Linked DNA regions of Azoarcus olearius. The protein of the gene in region 2 interacts with the protein of the main gene of each other region in a pairwise test. Links are inferred from orthologs where the notes say so. Each region holds a gene or a part of one and is shown on either strand. Other genes may lie near its edges.

What was found.
Region 1: the proteins of gyrB (region 2) and gyrA interact in binary tests that used the Escherichia coli proteins (3 or more experiments, as listed by UniProt). The link is inferred for Azoarcus olearius from one-to-one orthologs.

Annotation. Positions count from the first base shown.
Region 1 is NZ_CP016210.1:1,227,434-1,234,393, reverse strand. The notes cover bases 3,204-6,403. They hold gyrA (DNA gyrase subunit A), read right to left. Parts: upstream 6,038-6,403; coding sequence 3,404-6,037; downstream 3,204-3,403. Other genes in these bases: dqs_RS20440 (oxidoreductase-like domain-containing protein), read right to left, coding at 6,145-6,390; serC (3-phosphoserine/phosphohydroxythreonine transaminase), read right to left, coding at 3,204-3,407. Also shown: dqs_RS05795 (prephenate dehydrogenase), read right to left, coding at 1-99; hisC (histidinol-phosphate transaminase), read right to left, coding at 115-1,212; pheA (prephenate dehydratase), read right to left, coding at 1,230-2,294; more of serC, read right to left, coding at 2,310-3,203; nucleotide exchange factor GrpE, read left to right, coding at 6,527-6,960. UniProt on the Escherichia coli protein: A type II topoisomerase that negatively supercoils closed circular double-stranded (ds) DNA in an ATP-dependent manner to maintain chromosomes in an underwound state.
Region 2 is NZ_CP016210.1:2,429-11,634, reverse strand. The notes cover bases 6,070-9,206. They hold gyrB (DNA topoisomerase (ATP-hydrolyzing) subunit B), read right to left. Parts: upstream 8,815-9,206; coding sequence 6,325-8,814; downstream 6,070-6,324. Other genes in these bases: dnaN (DNA polymerase III subunit beta), read right to left, coding at 9,024-9,206. Also shown: dqs_RS00035 (type I restriction endonuclease subunit R), read right to left, coding at 1-1,808; dqs_RS00030 (restriction endonuclease subunit S), read right to left, coding at 1,819-2,958; dqs_RS00025 (type I restriction-modification system subunit M), read right to left, coding at 2,988-5,408; dqs_RS00020 (hypothetical protein), read left to right, coding at 5,517-5,693. UniProt on the Escherichia coli protein: DNA gyrase negatively supercoils closed circular double-stranded DNA in an ATP-dependent manner to maintain chromosomes in an underwound state.

The DNA.
Region 1 (6,960 bases), 1.2 Mb from region 2 along the record:
GACGACGCGTTCCACCGCGCCGGCCTGCTTCAGCGCGAGCGCGAAAGATCCGCCGATGAGGCCGACGCCGCAGACGACGAGCTTGCCGATCAAGGCCATGGACCGCTCCGCCGCTCAGCCCAGCGCGTTGCGCAGCGCGGTGATGAAGCGGGCGTTCTCCTCGGGCAGCCCGATCGAGACCCGCAGCCATTCCGGCATGCCGTAGCCGGCGATCGGACGCACGATCACACCCTGGCGCAGCAGCGCGAGGTTGACCGCCGCGGCGTCGCCCACGCGCACGGTGACGAAGTTGCCGGCGGACGGAATCCACTCCAGCCCCAGGCTGGCGAACGCGTCAGTGAGCTGCTGCTTGCCGCGGCGGTTGATGTCGGCGGTACGTGCGACGAAATCGTCGTCACCCAGCGCGGCCTCGGCCGCCGCCAGCGCCACCGCGGACACGTTGAAGGGCTGGCGCACACGGTTCATCAGATCGGCCACGTCGGGGTGGGCGATGGCATACCCCACCCGCAGCCCGGCCAGGCCGTAGGCCTTGCACAGCGTGCGCGACACCAGGAGGTTGGGGAACCGCGCAAGCCAGGCCAGCGAGTCGTAGCGCTGCTCGGGTTCGAGGAACTCGGTGTAGGCCTCGTCCAGCACCACCAGCACGTCTTCGGGCACCTTGGCGAGGAAGGCCTCGAGTGCGGCACCGCCAACGAAGGTGCCGGTGGGATTGTTCGGATTGGCGATGAACACGATGCGGGTGTCGGGCGCGATGGCCGCGGCCATCGCGTCGAGGTCGTGCCCGTAGGCCTGTGCCGGCACCTGGATGCAGCGCGCGCCGCGGGCATTGGTGGCGAGCGGATAGACCGCGAAGGAGTACTGCGAGAACACGGCCGAAGTACCGGGCGCAAGGAAGGTCTGCGCGGCGATCTCGAGCACGTCGTTGGAACCGTTGCCGATGACGAGCTGCGCCGCATCCACGCCGAACTTGCGTGCCAGCGCCGCCTTCAGCGCAAAGGCGCCGCCGTCCGGATAGCGAAAGGCCTCGCGGATTGCCGCTTCGGCCGCGGCACGCGCCTTCGCGCCCATACCGAGCGGATTCTCGTTGGAGGCGAGCTTGACGATGTCGGCTTCTGGAAGGCCCATCTCGCGGGCGAGTTCGGAGATCGGCTTGCCCGGCTGGTAGGGCTGGATGGAACGGATGTAGGCAGGCGCGCGGCTGGCTACGCTCATGGCAGACTCCTGAAAGTTCAGATCGCGGCGACCGGGTAGGAGCCCAGCACCTTGACGAAGGCGGCGCGCTCGTTCAGCTCGCGCAGCGCGGCGGCCACCGCGGCATCGGTCTGATGCCCCTGGATGTCGACGTAGAACACGTATTCCCACAAGCCACTGCGCGCCGGGCGCGACTCGAGCTTGCTCATGTCGACGCCGTGGCGCGCCAGCGGTTCGAGCAGCGCGTGCATCGCCCCGGGGCGGTTCTGCGCAGAACACACCAGCGACGTCTTGTCGTTGCCGGACGGCCCTGCATCATGGCTGGCGATGACGAGGAAACGCGTCGTGTTGTTGGGGTCGTCCTCGATGTTGGTGGCGAGCTTGTTGAGGCCGTACAGCTCGGCCGCGGCCTCGCCGGCGATTGCGCACGATTCGGGATCTTCCGCCGCCAGCCGCGCCGCCTCGGCGTTGCTCGCCACCGGGATGCGCGGCAGATGGGCCAGGTTGCGGTTGAGCCACTCGTGGCACTGCGCCAGCGACTGCGCGTGCGAATACAGGCGCTTCGCGCCGCCGATGCCCTCGGCGCGCGACAGCAGGTTCTGGTGGATGCGCAGCTTGACCTCGCCGCACACCTTCAGCGGATTGGCCAGCAGCAAATCCAGCGTGCCGCCGACCGCGCCCTCGGTGGAGTTCTCCACCGGCACCACGCCATAGTCCGCATTGCCCGACTCGACCGCGCGGAACACCTCGTCGATCGACGGCGTCGGCAGGAAGTTGGGGGCCGCGCCGAAATGCTTGCGGCTCGCACTTTCCGAGAAGGTGCCAGCGGGGCCGAGATAAGCCACCTTCAGCGGCTGCTCAAGACCCAGGCAGGCCGACATGATTTCACGGAAGATCTTCTGCACCGCGACGTCGGGCAGCGGTCCGCCATTGAGGTCCGCCAGCCGGCGCAGCACCTGGGCCTCGCGTTCCGGCCGGTAGATGTTGCCGTGCTTGATCTCGCCCACGCGCTGCGCACAACGCGCGCGCTCGGCAAGGCGGGCAAGGATTTCCTCGTCCAGACGGTCGATCTGGTTACGCAGGTTCAGGAGTTCGTCGCTCATGGGTACCGGCTCCGCTTATCCGTGGCGAAGCGCGAAGTCGCGCATGTAATCGACCAGCGCCTGCACGCCTTCGAGCGGCATCGCGTTGTAGATCGAGGCGCGCATGCCGCCCACCGACTTGTGACCCTTCAGCTGCACCAGGCCGGCATCCTTGGCGCCCGCCAGGAAGCGGTCGTTGAGCGATTCGTCCTTGAGGAAGAAGGGCACGTTCATGCGCGAGCGGCAGGCCGGATCGATGCGGTTCTCGTAGAACGGACAGTCGTCGAGGAAGCCGTACAACAGTTCCGCCTTGGCGATGTTCTGCGCTTCGATGCCGGCGACGCCGCCCTTGCGCTTGAGCCACTGGAACACGAGGCCAGCGATGTAGATGGCATAGGTAGGCGGGGTGTTGTACATCGAGCCGTTGTCGGCCACGGTGCGGTAGTCGAAGGCCGTGGGGCAGAACGGCGCGGCGCGCCCGAGCAGGTCGTCGCGGACGATGACGATCGTGAGCCCGGCAGGACCGATGTTCTTCTGCGCACCGCCGAACAGCAGGCCGTACTTGGTCACGTCGAACGGGCGCGACAGGATGTGCGAGGACACGTCGGCCACCACCGGCACCTCGGCGCGGCCGATCCGGGCCAGATCGGGCTCGAACGGATACTCGACGCCGCCGATGGTCTCGTTGGTGCAGGTGAAGAGGTAGGACGGGCGCGCCGACAGCTTCCACTCGCTCATCGGCGGCACCGTGGTGTAGCCGCTCGCCTCCGAGGTCGCGGCGATATTGACCTCGCCGTACTTGCGTGCCTCCTTCTGCGACTTCACCGACCACGAGCCGGTGACCACGTAGTCCGCACGCTTCTCCTCGCCCATCAGGTTCATCGGGATGATCGCGTTCTCGGCGATCGCCCCGCCCTGCATGAACAGCACGCGGTAGTTGGCCGGAATCGCCATCAGCTCGCGCAGGTCGGCCTCGGCCTGCTCGGCGATCGACACGAACTCCTTGCTGCGGTGGCTCATTTCCATGACGCCGACGCCGGCGCCGCGCCAGTCGAGCATCTCCTCGGCGGCCTGCTGCAGCACCTCGGCGGGCAGCGCGGCCGGACCGGCCGCGAAATTCCAGACGCGTGTCATTCCTGTTCTCCTTCACCCGCGGCGCCCGGCGCGCCGGCATTCTCGCCGTCCGCGGCGCCCTCTTCGCCACCTTCCACCAGTTCGTCCGCCTCGGCACCGGACTCGGCCACCTTCTCGATCCCGGCCAGGTACGTGCCCTCATCGAGGTTGATCAGCGTCACGCCCTGGGTGGCGCGGCCAAGCTCGCGGATGTCCTGCACCTTGGTGCGGATCAGCACTGCACCGGTGGAGATCAGCATCACCTCGTCGGTCGGATCGACCAGCACCGCGCCGACCAGCTTGCCGTTGCGGTCCGAGGTCTGGATTGCGATCATGCCCTTGGTGCCGCGGCCGTGGCGGGTGTATTCCGCCACCGGGGTGCGCTTGCCATAACCGTTTTCGGTAGCCGTCAGCACCGACTGGGTTTCGCCCTTGGCGACCAGCATCGCGATCACGCGCTGGCCGTCTTCCAGCGTCATGCCGCGCACGCCGCGCGCTTCGCGGCCCATCGGGCGCACGTCGCTCTCGGCAAAGCGCACGGCCTTGCCGGCGTCGGAGAACAGCATCACGTCGCATTCACCGTCGGTGATCGCGACGCCGATCAGGTGGTCGCCGTCATCGAGGTTGACCGCGATGATGCCGGCCTTGCGCGGGTTGGCGAAAGCGGTGAGCGCAGTCTTCTTGACCGTGCCTTCCGAAGTGGCCATGAACACGAAATGCTCTTCATCGAAGGTCTGCACCGGCAGCACCGCGGTGATCTTCTCGCCCTCGATCAACGGGAACAGGTTCACGATCGGCTTGCCGCGCGAGTTGCGGGTGCCTTCGGGCACCTCGTACACCTTCAGCCAGTAGGCGCGGCCGCGGCTGGAGAAGCACAGCACGGTGTCGTGGGTATTGGCGACGAAGAGGTGGTCGATGAAGTCCTCGTCCTTCATCGAGGTGGCCTGCTTGCCGCGGCCGCCGCGGCGCTGGGCGCGGTAGTCGGCGAGCGGCTGGCGCTTGAAGTAACCGGTGTGCGACAGCGTCACCACCATGTCTTCCGGCGTGATCAGGTCCTCGATGTTGATCTCGGCGGTGCTGAGCACGATCTCGGAACGGCGCGGATCGCCGAACTGGTTGCGGATCGCGGTCAGCTCCTCGACGATGATCGCGGTGATGCGCTCGGGGCGGGCCAGGATGTCGAGCAGGTCGGTGATGAGATCCATCACCTCGCGGTACTCGCCGACGATCTTGTCCTGTTCGAGGCCGGTCAGGCGCTGCAGGCGCAGTTCCAGGATGGCCTGGGCCTGGGCGTCGGACAGCTTGTAACCCTGGGCCGAGAAGCCGAACTCGGGGTCCAGCCCTTCCGGGCGGTAGCTGTCGGCGAGCGCGCGCGACAGCATTTCTTCCACCAGCGGCGAGCGCCACGTGCGCTCCATCAGGCCGCGCTTGGCATCCGCCGGCGTCGGCGCGGCCTTGATCAGCGCGATGATCTCGTCCACGTTGGACAGCGCCACCGCCAGGCCTTCGAGGATGTGGCCGCGGTCGCGCGCCTTCTTCAGTTCGAAGATGGTGCGGCGGGTGACGACCTCGCGCCGGTGCTCGAGGAAGCACACCAGCATTTGCTTGAGGTTGAGCAGGCGGGGCTTGCCGTCCACCAGCGCCACCATGTTCATGCCGAAGGTGTCCTGCAGCTGGGTGTGCTTGTACAGGTTGTTGAGCACCACCTCGGGCATCTCGTTGCGCTTCAGTTCGATCACCACGCGCATGCCGGACTTGTCCGACTCGTCGCGGATCTCGCTGATGCCCTCGACCTTCTTTTCGTTGACCAGCTCGGCGATGCGCTCCAGCAGGGTGCGCTTGTTCACCTGGTAGGGCAGCTCGTCGACGATGATGGCTTCGCGGTCGCTGTTCTTGCCGATCGGCTCGATATGGGTGCGGGCGCGCATCACCACCCGGCCGCGGCCGGTGCGATAGCCTTCGTGCACGCCGTGCAGGCCGTAGATCAGACCCGCGGTGGGGAAGTCGGGCGCCTTGACGATTTCGATCAGCGCTTCGAGGTCGGTTTCCGGATCTTCGAGCAGCTTGAGACAGGCATCGACCACTTCACCCAGGTTGTGCGGCGGGATGTTGGTCGCCATGCCGACCGCGATACCGGAGGAACCGTTGATCAGCAGATTGGGGATGCGGGCCGGCAGGATCAGCGGCTCTTTTTCGGAGCCGTCGTAGTTCGGCCCGAAATCCACCGTTTCCTTGTCGATGTCGGCCAGCAGTTCGTGGCCGATGCGCGCCATGCGGATTTCGGTGTAACGCATCGCCGCGGCGTTGTCGCCGTCGACCGAGCCGAAGTTGCCCTGGCCATCGACCAGCATGTAGCGCAGCGAGAAATCCTGCGCCATGCGCACGATGGTGTCGTACACCGCCGAGTCGCCATGCGGGTGGTACTTACCGATGACGTCGCCGACGATACGCGCCGACTTCTTGTAGGCGCGGTTCCAGTCGTTGGAAAGCTCGTGCATCGCGTACAGCACCCGGCGGTGCACCGGCTTCAGGCCGTCGCGCGCATCGGGCAGCGCCCGCCCCACGATCACGCTCATGGCGTAATCCAGGTAGGAGTGGCGCATTTCCTCCTCGAGGCTGATCGGCAGCGTTTCCTTGGCGAACTGTGTCATGCTCGAAGGCGGTCAGACCCGCGTAACCCAAAAGGGAGAGATGTTACCACGCCCCCTTGCGGCATTCCGGTCGGCGGGTCGCTGACAGGCCCGCCGTCAACGCGCGATCAGCCTTCGCCGGCCAACAGCCGCCTTGCATCCTCGCGCCAGTACCCCAGCGCGCTGTAGTAGCCCTCCCACACGCACCCATTGCAGCCACGGCCGCAGCACGTCGTGGGCGGCGCAGGCGGCGGGCGCAGCGAGAGCCCGGCACATTCAAGCCGCCCCCGGATCGCGGCGACCGCGGCCTCGGCATCGGCCAGCGTACGCACGGGCGCCGTGAAGGGATCGGAGGGCTTAACGGAAGGCGGCATGGCGGCAGGCGGCGCAAAAGCCGCGATTATCGCGCCCCGCCGCCCGCGCGCATTTTTTTCGTTGATGCGCTTGAAAACCGCCGGACCGCCCCCAAGTAGCCGCCCATCCCTGAGAAAACAACACGGAGCACACCCGATGCCGGATCCCACCCAGAACCCGAACGTCACGCCGGAACTCGAGCAGCACGCCGCACCGGAAGCCGCCGCCGAGGCCGCTCCGGAAAGCAGCGCCGACGTGATGCCCAGCCTGGAAGAGACCCTGCGCCAGGCCGAACTCAAGGCCGCCGAACACTACGACGCCTGGCTGCGGGCCAAGGCGGAGGGCGAGAACATCCGCCGCCGCGCGCAGGAGGACATTGCCAAGGCGACGAAGTTTGCTGCCGAGAAGTTCGCCAGCGCGATGGTGCCGGTGAAGGACAGCCTCGAAGCCGCGCTCGCGGTCGAGAACCAGACCGTCGAAAAACTGCGCGAAGGCGTGGAACTGACGCTCAAGCAGCTGGTTTCCGCGTTCGAAGGCGCTGGCCTGGCAGAAGAAAACCCGCTCGGCCAGAAGTTCGACCCGAACAAGCA
Region 2 (9,206 bases):
TCGTCCTCGTACTGCTTGGTGGTCTGGCCCTGGGCCAGCACATGCTGGGTGTAGGTATCGAACTTGTAACGCTCGTCGCTGTTGGCCGGCTCGCGGGAAATGGCGTTGTGGTTGGGCTCGAAGGAGGTGACGAGGCCACAATACTGGCCGAAGGTCTTGGTTTGAAAGATGCGGTAGTAATGGCAGGCGTCGTAGATGCTGGCCGCCACCAGAATGGCCGTGCCCCGGTCGTTGTTGAGCCGGGGCTTCAAGGCAAAGTCCTGGATGATGTCGGCGACGATGCGCGCCTTGCGCTCTTCTGCACTCATCAGTTCTTCCATCGTCGCCCAGCGCTTGCGCAGAATGGACTTCTGGAAGTTGTTGAGGTTCTTCGTCTTCTGCTCGAACCATTGGTCGATGGCCTTGCGGGAGCCGAGGCGCTGGGGCACGTCCCGGGCCTCGTACTTCAGGTCCAGCACCACCTTGTCGGCCACCGCCTGATGGAACTTGTAGGTGTGGATGTAGGTGCCGAACACGTCCCGCGTCATCTGCTTGTCTTTGCGTAGCAGTGGCGTGCCGGTGAAGCCGATGAAGATCGCCCCTTCCAGCCAGCGCTTCATCTGCTTATTCATGTCGCCGCCCTGGGTACGGTGACATTCATCGACGAAGATGTAGAAACGGCCATGGACCCGGGGCGGCTCACCCTTCAGGTCCGTGGTGTCGAACTTGTGGATCAGCGCGCAAAGCAGGCGCGGCGTGGTGGCGCCAAGCTTCTCGATCAGCTCGGCGCGGGAGGTGATGCGCGGCGAAGCGGCATCCTCGCCGATAACCCCGGCGTTGCGCATGACGCCGACGATCTGCTTGTCTAGTTCGTCCCGGTCGGTGATGACCAGGATGCGGGCTTCCGGGTCGTGTTCCAGCAGCCACTTGGCAATCAACACCATCAGGATGCTCTTGCCGCTGCCCTGGGTGTGCCAGATCACGCCGCCTTCCTGCTTGGCGACGCGCTCCTGGGCCGCCTTGACGCCCTGGAACTGATGCTGGCGCGGCACCTTCTTCTGGCCGGCGTCGAAGATGATGAAGTTACGGATCAGGTCGAGCAGCCGGGTCTTGTCACAGAGCTGCACCAGCGGGCGGTCGAGCAGGCTTCCGGCTTCTAGCGTGATCCCGGCAGCAGGGGGCGCTTCGTCCTTCCATTCGACAAAGAACTGCTCCGGCGTGCCGGTGGTGCCATAACGCAAGCCTTGCGAGTCGCTGCCCGCCAGCACCAGCTGCACCGTGCTGAAGAAGCCCTTGTTGAAGATGTCTTCCTGATTGGTGATCAGCTGGCGCACCCCGTCGGCTACTTCTACCGAGCTGCGCTTGAGTTCCAGCACCGCGATGGCGATACCGTTGATGTAGAGCACGATGTCGGGCCGACGCTGGTAACCGCCCTTGAGCGTCACCTCCTCGGCCAGGGCGAAGTGGTTGTTACCCGGGGTGGCCCAGTCGATCAGATGCACCTTGTCGTGGGGCTGGCCGGCGGCCACCTGCACATCGACGCCATAGCGCAGCAACTGGTAGGTGCGCAGGTTGGCCTGGTAGAGGGTGATGCCGGTGCTGTCGGCCGACGTCAGCAGCTTTTGCAGGGCGGCGGCGATGTGGGCGTCAGAGTAACCGCGCTGTTGCAGGTTGGCGCGCAGCAGTTCGGTTTCGATGGGGCGGTTGTTTTCCCGCTTGTTCCACTCGCCTAGGTAGTCGTAGCCGAGGCAGTCCGAGCGCGAAGTATCCGTAAAGAGCGCGATGACGCGATTCTGGGTTTTACGTTCGGAGCGCGGCTGTTCAAGCATGGGTGGCCTATCAGGTTGGTAGTCGGGTCTTCCCGGTTAGCAATTCCGACATCATAGCCTGCTTCAAGGCGCGGGTTTTGGTGAGGCGGGCTTCAAGGGCGGCCAGTTCAGCGTCCATGTCGGCGAGGATGGTGGCTATGACGGTTTGTTCTTCCAATGTTGGTGGCAGACGTATCTCGAAAGTCTGAAACGTCGGTAAACGAAGGGAGTCGACCGTCGCCTTCACCGTGTTCTGCATAGCCCAGGTGCCAAAGTGCTGTGACATGTAGAGATGAACGTACCGTCCAGAGACACTATCCGCGAATTGCGTTATCGCATAGACACGTTGATGAACGTCGAAACGCCCGTTGATGTAGTGGAAAATGTTGCCGATCTGACCCTCGCCAGGCACCAAGACCGCTTCGCAGTCATGCGAGTAGCTATTGATACGCTCTACGGTAGCCGACCGTACATAGAAGGGATATGCCCCGTCCTCGATTTTGTCTTCGTTGTTACGGCTTCCGGTTTTGATGTGGGCGATATCCCCTAGTAGCTTCACCTCCCACTCCCCACTAAATCCCGGCAGGCGGGTTTGGCCGGTAAGGAGTTGCTGCATGGCGGCCTGTTTGAGATCCCGCTTCTTGGCGATCAGCCGGGTCAAGCCGTCGATCAGCGCATCCACATCTGACAGGGCGGTGGCGATGGCGCGTTGTTCCGCCCCTGAGGGAGGTACGGGAGCCAGAAACGCATTGAGGCTTTTGTTCGTTATCTGGTTGATTGTCGCGCCGAGATGTTCGCTGATTTGACGCTTAAGAATTGGTGACTGGAACAGGTAGCTGGCAAGTTTTCCAATGGGGCTGCGGTAAACCGCCATGAATGCCCCAAATGTCATTCCTTTTGTCCGCTCATCCAGTAGCGCGGATTTTCCAATCAGATCACGGCTGCCATTCCTGACGCAGATAAGCACATCGTTTGGACGCACCTTGATGCGATCCGGAATGTCCGCATGGACAAAAACATTGTCATCAAAAGCAAGCGCATCGTTCTGGATATTCGACGATCGTAGAACAAGCGTCCCATGATCCCGAACCTCTGTCGGTTTGTAGGTGAGCCCGATCAGAGCCTCGCCAATTTCACCAAGGCGCTTAACATGCCAGTCTGACGGAATCACGCCTACTTCCGTCTGCTTGTACCCCGATTTCACTCCCATGCCGCCCCCATGAGCTTGAGGTGTTCCTCCACCCTGGCCGACAGCAGGGCCACTTCATCCACCAGTTGCGGCAACGGCGTGGCGTAGCGCTCGGCCAGTTCGCGGATGCGGGCGGTCAGGGTCTGGCCGACGCGGTCGAGCTCACCTTGCAGGTCAGCGGCCAACCGGGCCAGCCATTTGTCGTCCACCACCAGGGTCTTGATCTCCGGCACGCTCAGCTTGGCATAGTGGTCATGGGCCAGCTGATCGAGCTGGGCGTCCAATTCCTTGACGGCTTTCTTGAGCTTGCTCTCCTCTTCGCTTAACCTGAGCCATTGCTTCAGCACCGCCAGCTCGTCCTTTGCCTCGGGATCGTTGCCAATCTCCTTGACGCGGTCCTTCACCTGGGCAGCGTTGATCTTGTCGAAACCGGCGAAGGCGGCATCCTCGCCGCTGTGTTCCTCTTCCAGTTCGGCAATCTGACCGACGACGGCTTCCAGTTCGGCCTGCTTGGCGTCGAGTGCAGCCTGTTCCTTGGCGAAGTAACGGACGACGAGATAGGGCTTGGGGATCAGGTCGCAGGCCCAGCCCTTGTCCTTCTGTTTGCCCTTCTTGTCGGTTTCGACGATGCGTGTTGGCTTGGCTACCCAACCATCAGAGGCGATCAGGTAGGCGTCGTCCTGCATCGTTTCCGCCCAGTAGTCCATCAGGTGCTGATAAACGTCGTAGGGATCGAGTAGGGGCGCGGCCTGGAAGGCGGCGAGCAGGGTTTCGGAGACAGTGCCGATCAGGGCCTTGGGGTGGTCGTTCTGGCCGAAGCCGGTGAGGCGCGGGGTAATTGCTTCGCGCCATTTGCTGAACAGGGTGTTCGCCTTGTTGGTGAAGGCGATGAATTCGCCGTGGCCGAGGATGGCAGCCTTGATCTCGCCCACCGGCAGCTTGAGGCGTGCGTAGCCGGGGCGGCCGGCCGATTCAAACAGCGCAGTGCGTAGGCCGGGCATCTGCAGCCAGTCGGCGGCGAAGGCGTCGATGTCGCGCTCCGGGATGCCACCGTTGAGGTGGGCGTCGATGTCCTGCAGGTCTTCCGGCTCGCTGCTGTCGATGTAGCGCGGCAGGTTGAGGTTAAAGTCGTTCTTGGCGTCGGCGATCTCGGCGAAGGGCACCATGCGGGCGTAACGCGGGCTGTCGATCTGCCGGGTGAAGGTATCGACGATCTTGTGGATGTCCTGCTCACGCAGGCGGTTCTTATTGCCGTCCTTGATGTAGCCCTTGGCGGCGTCGATCATGAACACGCCTTTGCGAGCGGCGGCGTTTTCCTTGTCCAGCACCAGGATGCAGGCGGGGATGCCCGTGCCGTAGAACAAGTTGGCAGGCAGACCGATGATGCCCTTGAGGATGCCGGAGCGCACCAACTGCTGGCGGATGACCGCCTCGGCATTGCCGCGGAACAGCACGCCGTGGGGCAGGATGCAGGCGGCTTTGCCGTTGGCTTTCATGCTGCGGATGATGTGCAGCAGATAGGCGTAGTCGCCCTGCTTTGCCGGCGGTACGCCCCAGCCGAAGCGCTGGTAGAGGTCGTCTTCCGGGGTAAGGCCGGTGCTCCAGGTCTTGTCGGAAAAGGGTGGATTGGCGACCACGTAGTCGTAGTTGCGCAATCCCTCGCCATCTTTGAATTTTGGCGCCGCCAGCGTGTTGCCGGAGAGGATGTTGGCGGTGGGGAAGTCGTGCAGGATCATGTTCATCCGCGCCAGACCGGCGGTAGTGACGTCCTTTTCCTGTCCTTCCAGGGTGATCTTGTTGCCGGCTTCGGCGGCGACCTTGAGGAGCAGCGAACCCGAGCCGCAGGTCGGATCGTAGGCCGTGGTGGCGGCCTTAGTGTTTTCGGGTGAGATGCCGATCACCTTGGCGATGACGCGACTAACTTCGGATGGCGTGTAGAACTGGCCCTTGCTCTTGCCGGAATCCTGCGCGAAGTGGCGCATCAGGTACTCGTAGGCGTCGCCGAGGATGTCGTCGTGCTCGGCGCGATTCTGGGAGAAGTCCAGCTCTGGCTTCTGGAAGATGCTGACCAGGTTGGACAACCGCTCCACCATGGCCGGACCTTCGCCCAGCTTGTTAGGGTCGTTGAAGTCCGGGAAGTCGCTGCGGGCCAGCCGGGCATTGGCATCGATCAGTGGCTGGATGATCTGAGTGTTGATCTTGTCGCCGATGTCGCTTTTGCCCTTGAGGGCGATCATGTCTTTGAAGCTGGCCCCCTTGGGAATAACCACGGGCGGGGCGAAGTCGTTGCTGTCGGCGTACTTGTCGCTGATGTACTTGATGAACAGCATGAACAGGACGTAGTCCTTGTACTGGCTGGCATCCATGCCGCCACGCAGTTCATCGCAGGAGGCCCAGAGGGAGGAGTAGAGGTCGGATTTCTTGATTGCCATTGAGACCGCAACGACCACAAAACGAAAGGCGGGAACTTTAACCCGGGCAGGCGCCTGCTGCAGAGGCAGATCGAGGTGATGACTTTGCCACTACGTGTAGAGGCGCAGATGTACCGTCATCACGATCTGCTCAAGTTCTCTCAAGCCCAACTCAGCGCCCGCTCTCTTGCAACCTTTCTGGTTGCGCAAGGGGTCGAAGAGATCGGACAGTTGGAGGTGCGGCGGGCCGAGACTGCTGAGACCGACAATATCTCTGCCTACGAGAACGCTATGCACCAGCGATGATATTGGAAGGGCGAGCAGCCGCTGCGGAAATCGAGCTCTACGAACGCCCCTTCGAAATCAAGGTTAGCGCAGTGGAGTGAGAGAGAGCTGACAGGTTTGCCCGCGTGGAGTACCCGTTGAATCAGTCAAATGAAAAAACAGATTAATGGGCAATGCACCAATCCACGTCAGCTATTCGTCATGGGGCGGTTACGTCGTTCACCGCGCAGTAAAGCTGGCACTCCATAAAGCTGTGCTGCCGGGGACAGCAATCCGATGCATTGAAGCCGTAGCATCGCCCAATCATCAACGGCCGCATAGGCCGACATGCTGTCGGTGAGGTGGAACATTGGGTGTCTGGTCGGCGTCACGAATCCATCTAAGGCGGCCTGCTCGTAGTTCTTAGCGGCCATTTCAGCGAGGGTAGTGGGCGGGCCGTGGTACGTCGTGTGCGCGGTGGCTTCTAGGCCTGTATGGGTCAATTAGCCAAATTCCGGTAGAGAACTCCGCTAAGAGAGCTCTCGCTAGGCGCTAGCGTCTTTGATTTCGGAAGCAAAATGGGCGGGGAACCCTGCCGGGTTCGCCCGCCCTTTCGCTCGTCTGCCAGTTTTTGCCTAACAAATTGCCAGTTTATGGTCGCCGCTACATTCGATCACACGTCGATGTTCTGCGCATACAGCGCATTGCTCTCGATGAACGCCCTTCTCGGCTCCACGTTATCCCCCATCAGCGTGGTGAAGATTTCGTCCGCGGCGATCGCGTCGTCGATCTGCACCCGCAGCAGGCGGCGGACCGCCGGGTCCATGGTGGTTTCCCACAGCTGCTCGGGGTTCATCTCGCCGAGGCCTTTGTAGCGCTGCTTGCTGAGGCCGCGTTCCACTTCGGCCAGCAGCCAGGTGATGGCGTCGGCGAAGCGGGTGACGGTCTGGCGCTTTTCGCCGCGGCGGATTTCGGCGCCGGGGCCGATGAGGCCGGCGATGGAGGCGGCGGCGGTGCGGATGCTGCGGTAGTCGCCAGAGACGAGGAAGGCGGTTTCGACCCAGCCGAACTTGAGGTTGCCGTGGTGCAGGCGCTCGATGGTGAGGCGCCAGGCTTCGGTTTCTTCGTGGTATTCGGCGTAGATGCGCAGGCCTTCCGGCAGGTGGGGCTGGATGCGGTCTGCCGATGCGCGGGCTGCGGCTTCGTCGTCCAGGCTGATCTCGAGGTCGTGCGCGAGCATGGCTTGCAGCACTTCGGGGTCGATGTAGCTGGCCAGGCGCTTGATGACCGCTTCGGCAAGCAGGTAGCTGCGCGCGAGGCCGCCGAGCGCGTCGTCGGTGATGGCGTCGGCGCCTTCGCGCGGGACCAGCACGGCGCCGTCGAGCGCGAGCTTGAGCAGGTGGCCGTTGAGTTCGTGGTCGTCCTTGATGTAGAGCTCGGTCTTGCCGTGCTTGATCTTGTAGAGCGGCGGCTGGGCGATGTAGATGTGGCCGCGCTCGACCAGCTCCGGCATCTGACGGTAGAAGAAGGTGAGCAGCAGGGTGCGGATGTGGGCGCCGTCGACGTCGGCGTCGGTCATCAGGATGATGCGGTGGTAGCGCAGCTTTTCGGGCTTGTAGTCGTCCTTGCCGATGCTGGTGCCGAGCGCGGTGATGAGGGTGGCGATTTCCTGGCTCTGCAGCAGCTTGTCGAAGCGGGCCTTCTCGACGTTGAGGATTTTGCCCTTGAGCGGCAGGATCGCCTGGAACTTGCGGTCGCGGCCCTGCTTGGCGGAGCCGCCTGCGGAGTCACCCTCGACCAGGTAGAGCTCGGACAGCGCGGGGTCTTTTTCCTGGCAGTCGGCGAGCTTGCCGGGCAGGCCGACGCCGTCGAGCACGCCCTTGCGGCGGGTCATTTCGCGCGCCTTGCGGGCGGCGTCGCGGGCGCGGGCGGCTTCGACGATCTTGTTGCAGATGGTCTTGGCGTCGATCGGGTTTTCGAGCAGGAAGTCGGTGAGCTTGGCGGCGACGACTTCTTCCACCGCCGGGCGCGCCTCGCTGGAGACGAGCTTCATCTTGGTCTGGCTGGCGAACTTGGGGTCCGGCATCTTCACCGACAGCACGCAGGCGAGGCCTTCGCGCATGTCGTCGCCGGTGATGTCCACCTTGGCCTTCTTGGCGATCTCGTTTTCTTCGATGTACTTGTTGATGACGCGGGTCATCGCGGTGCGCAGGCCGGTGAGGTGGGTGCCACCGTCGGCCTGCGGGATGTTGTTGGTGTAGCAGAGCACCTGTTCGGCGTAGGAGTCGTTCCATTGCATGGCGACTTCGACCGAAAGTTCGGCCTCGCCGGCGCCGGTGGGGATGCGGGTGGTGCCGGCGGCGTAGAACACGCTGGGATGCAGGACCGCCTTGGTGCGGTTGATGTACTCGACGAAGCCGCGCACGCCGCCGGCGAAGGCGAAGTCTTCTTCCTTGCCGGTGCGCTGGTCGACCAGGCGGATCTTGACGCCGTTGTTGAGGAACGACAGTTCGCGCAGACGCTTGGCGAGGATTTCGTAGTGGTATTCGACGGTGCCGAAGATTTCCTCGTCGGCGAGGTAATGCACCTCGGTGCCACGCTTGCTGGTTTCGCCCAGCACCTTCAGCGGGCTCACTTCGACGCCGTCCACCACGTCGATCACGCGGTCCTGCGGCGCGCCGCGGTGGAACTCCATGAAGTGCTTCTTGCCGTCGCGGCGGATGGTGAGGCGCAGCCACTTCGACAGCGCGTTGACGCAGGACACGCCGACGCCGTGCAGGCCGCCCGAAACCTTGTAGCTGTTCTGGTTGAACTTGCCGCCGGCGTGCAGCACGCACATGACGATTTCGGCCGCGGAGCGCTTGGGCTCGTGCTTGTCGTCCATCTTGACGCCGACCGGGATGCCGCGGCCGTTGTCGGTGACGGAGATGGAGTTGTCGGCGTGGATGGTGATGACGATGTCGTCGCAGTGGCCGGCCAGCGCCTCGTCGATGGCGTTGTCGACGACCTCGAACACCATGTGGTGCAGGCCGGTGCCGTCGGAGGTGTCGCCGATGTACATGCCCGGCCGCTTCCTCACCGCTTCCAGGCCTTCGAGCTGCTGGATGCTGGATTCGTCGTAGTCGTTGCCGGAGGGGGCGGGCGTGTTTTGCGGTTCGGACATTGTCATCTCGGGTGATTCAAAAAGAACGGAACTCCTTCCCGTTCAAGGGGGCGGAGCTGGGGTTTCGGCGAGCACTGCTCGACACCTGCGTGGCGGCGAGGCGTAGCCGAGACTACAACTGCATTTTTCGAGGTGGGGATGGGGCGGTGGATCGCAGCGGCTGACCCCATCCCCCTCCTGGCCTCCCCCTTGAAGGGGGAGGAGCGGGGCTAGATGCGCATCGGCATCACGACGTACTTGAACTTGTCGTTGCCCGGCAGCGTGACGAGCGCGCTGGAGTTGCCGTCGTTGAAGCGCCATTCCACCTGCTCGGACGACAGGTTGTTGAGCACGTCGAGCAGGTAGGTGACGTTGAAGCCGATGTCGAGCGGGGTGTCGTGGTAGTCGATCTC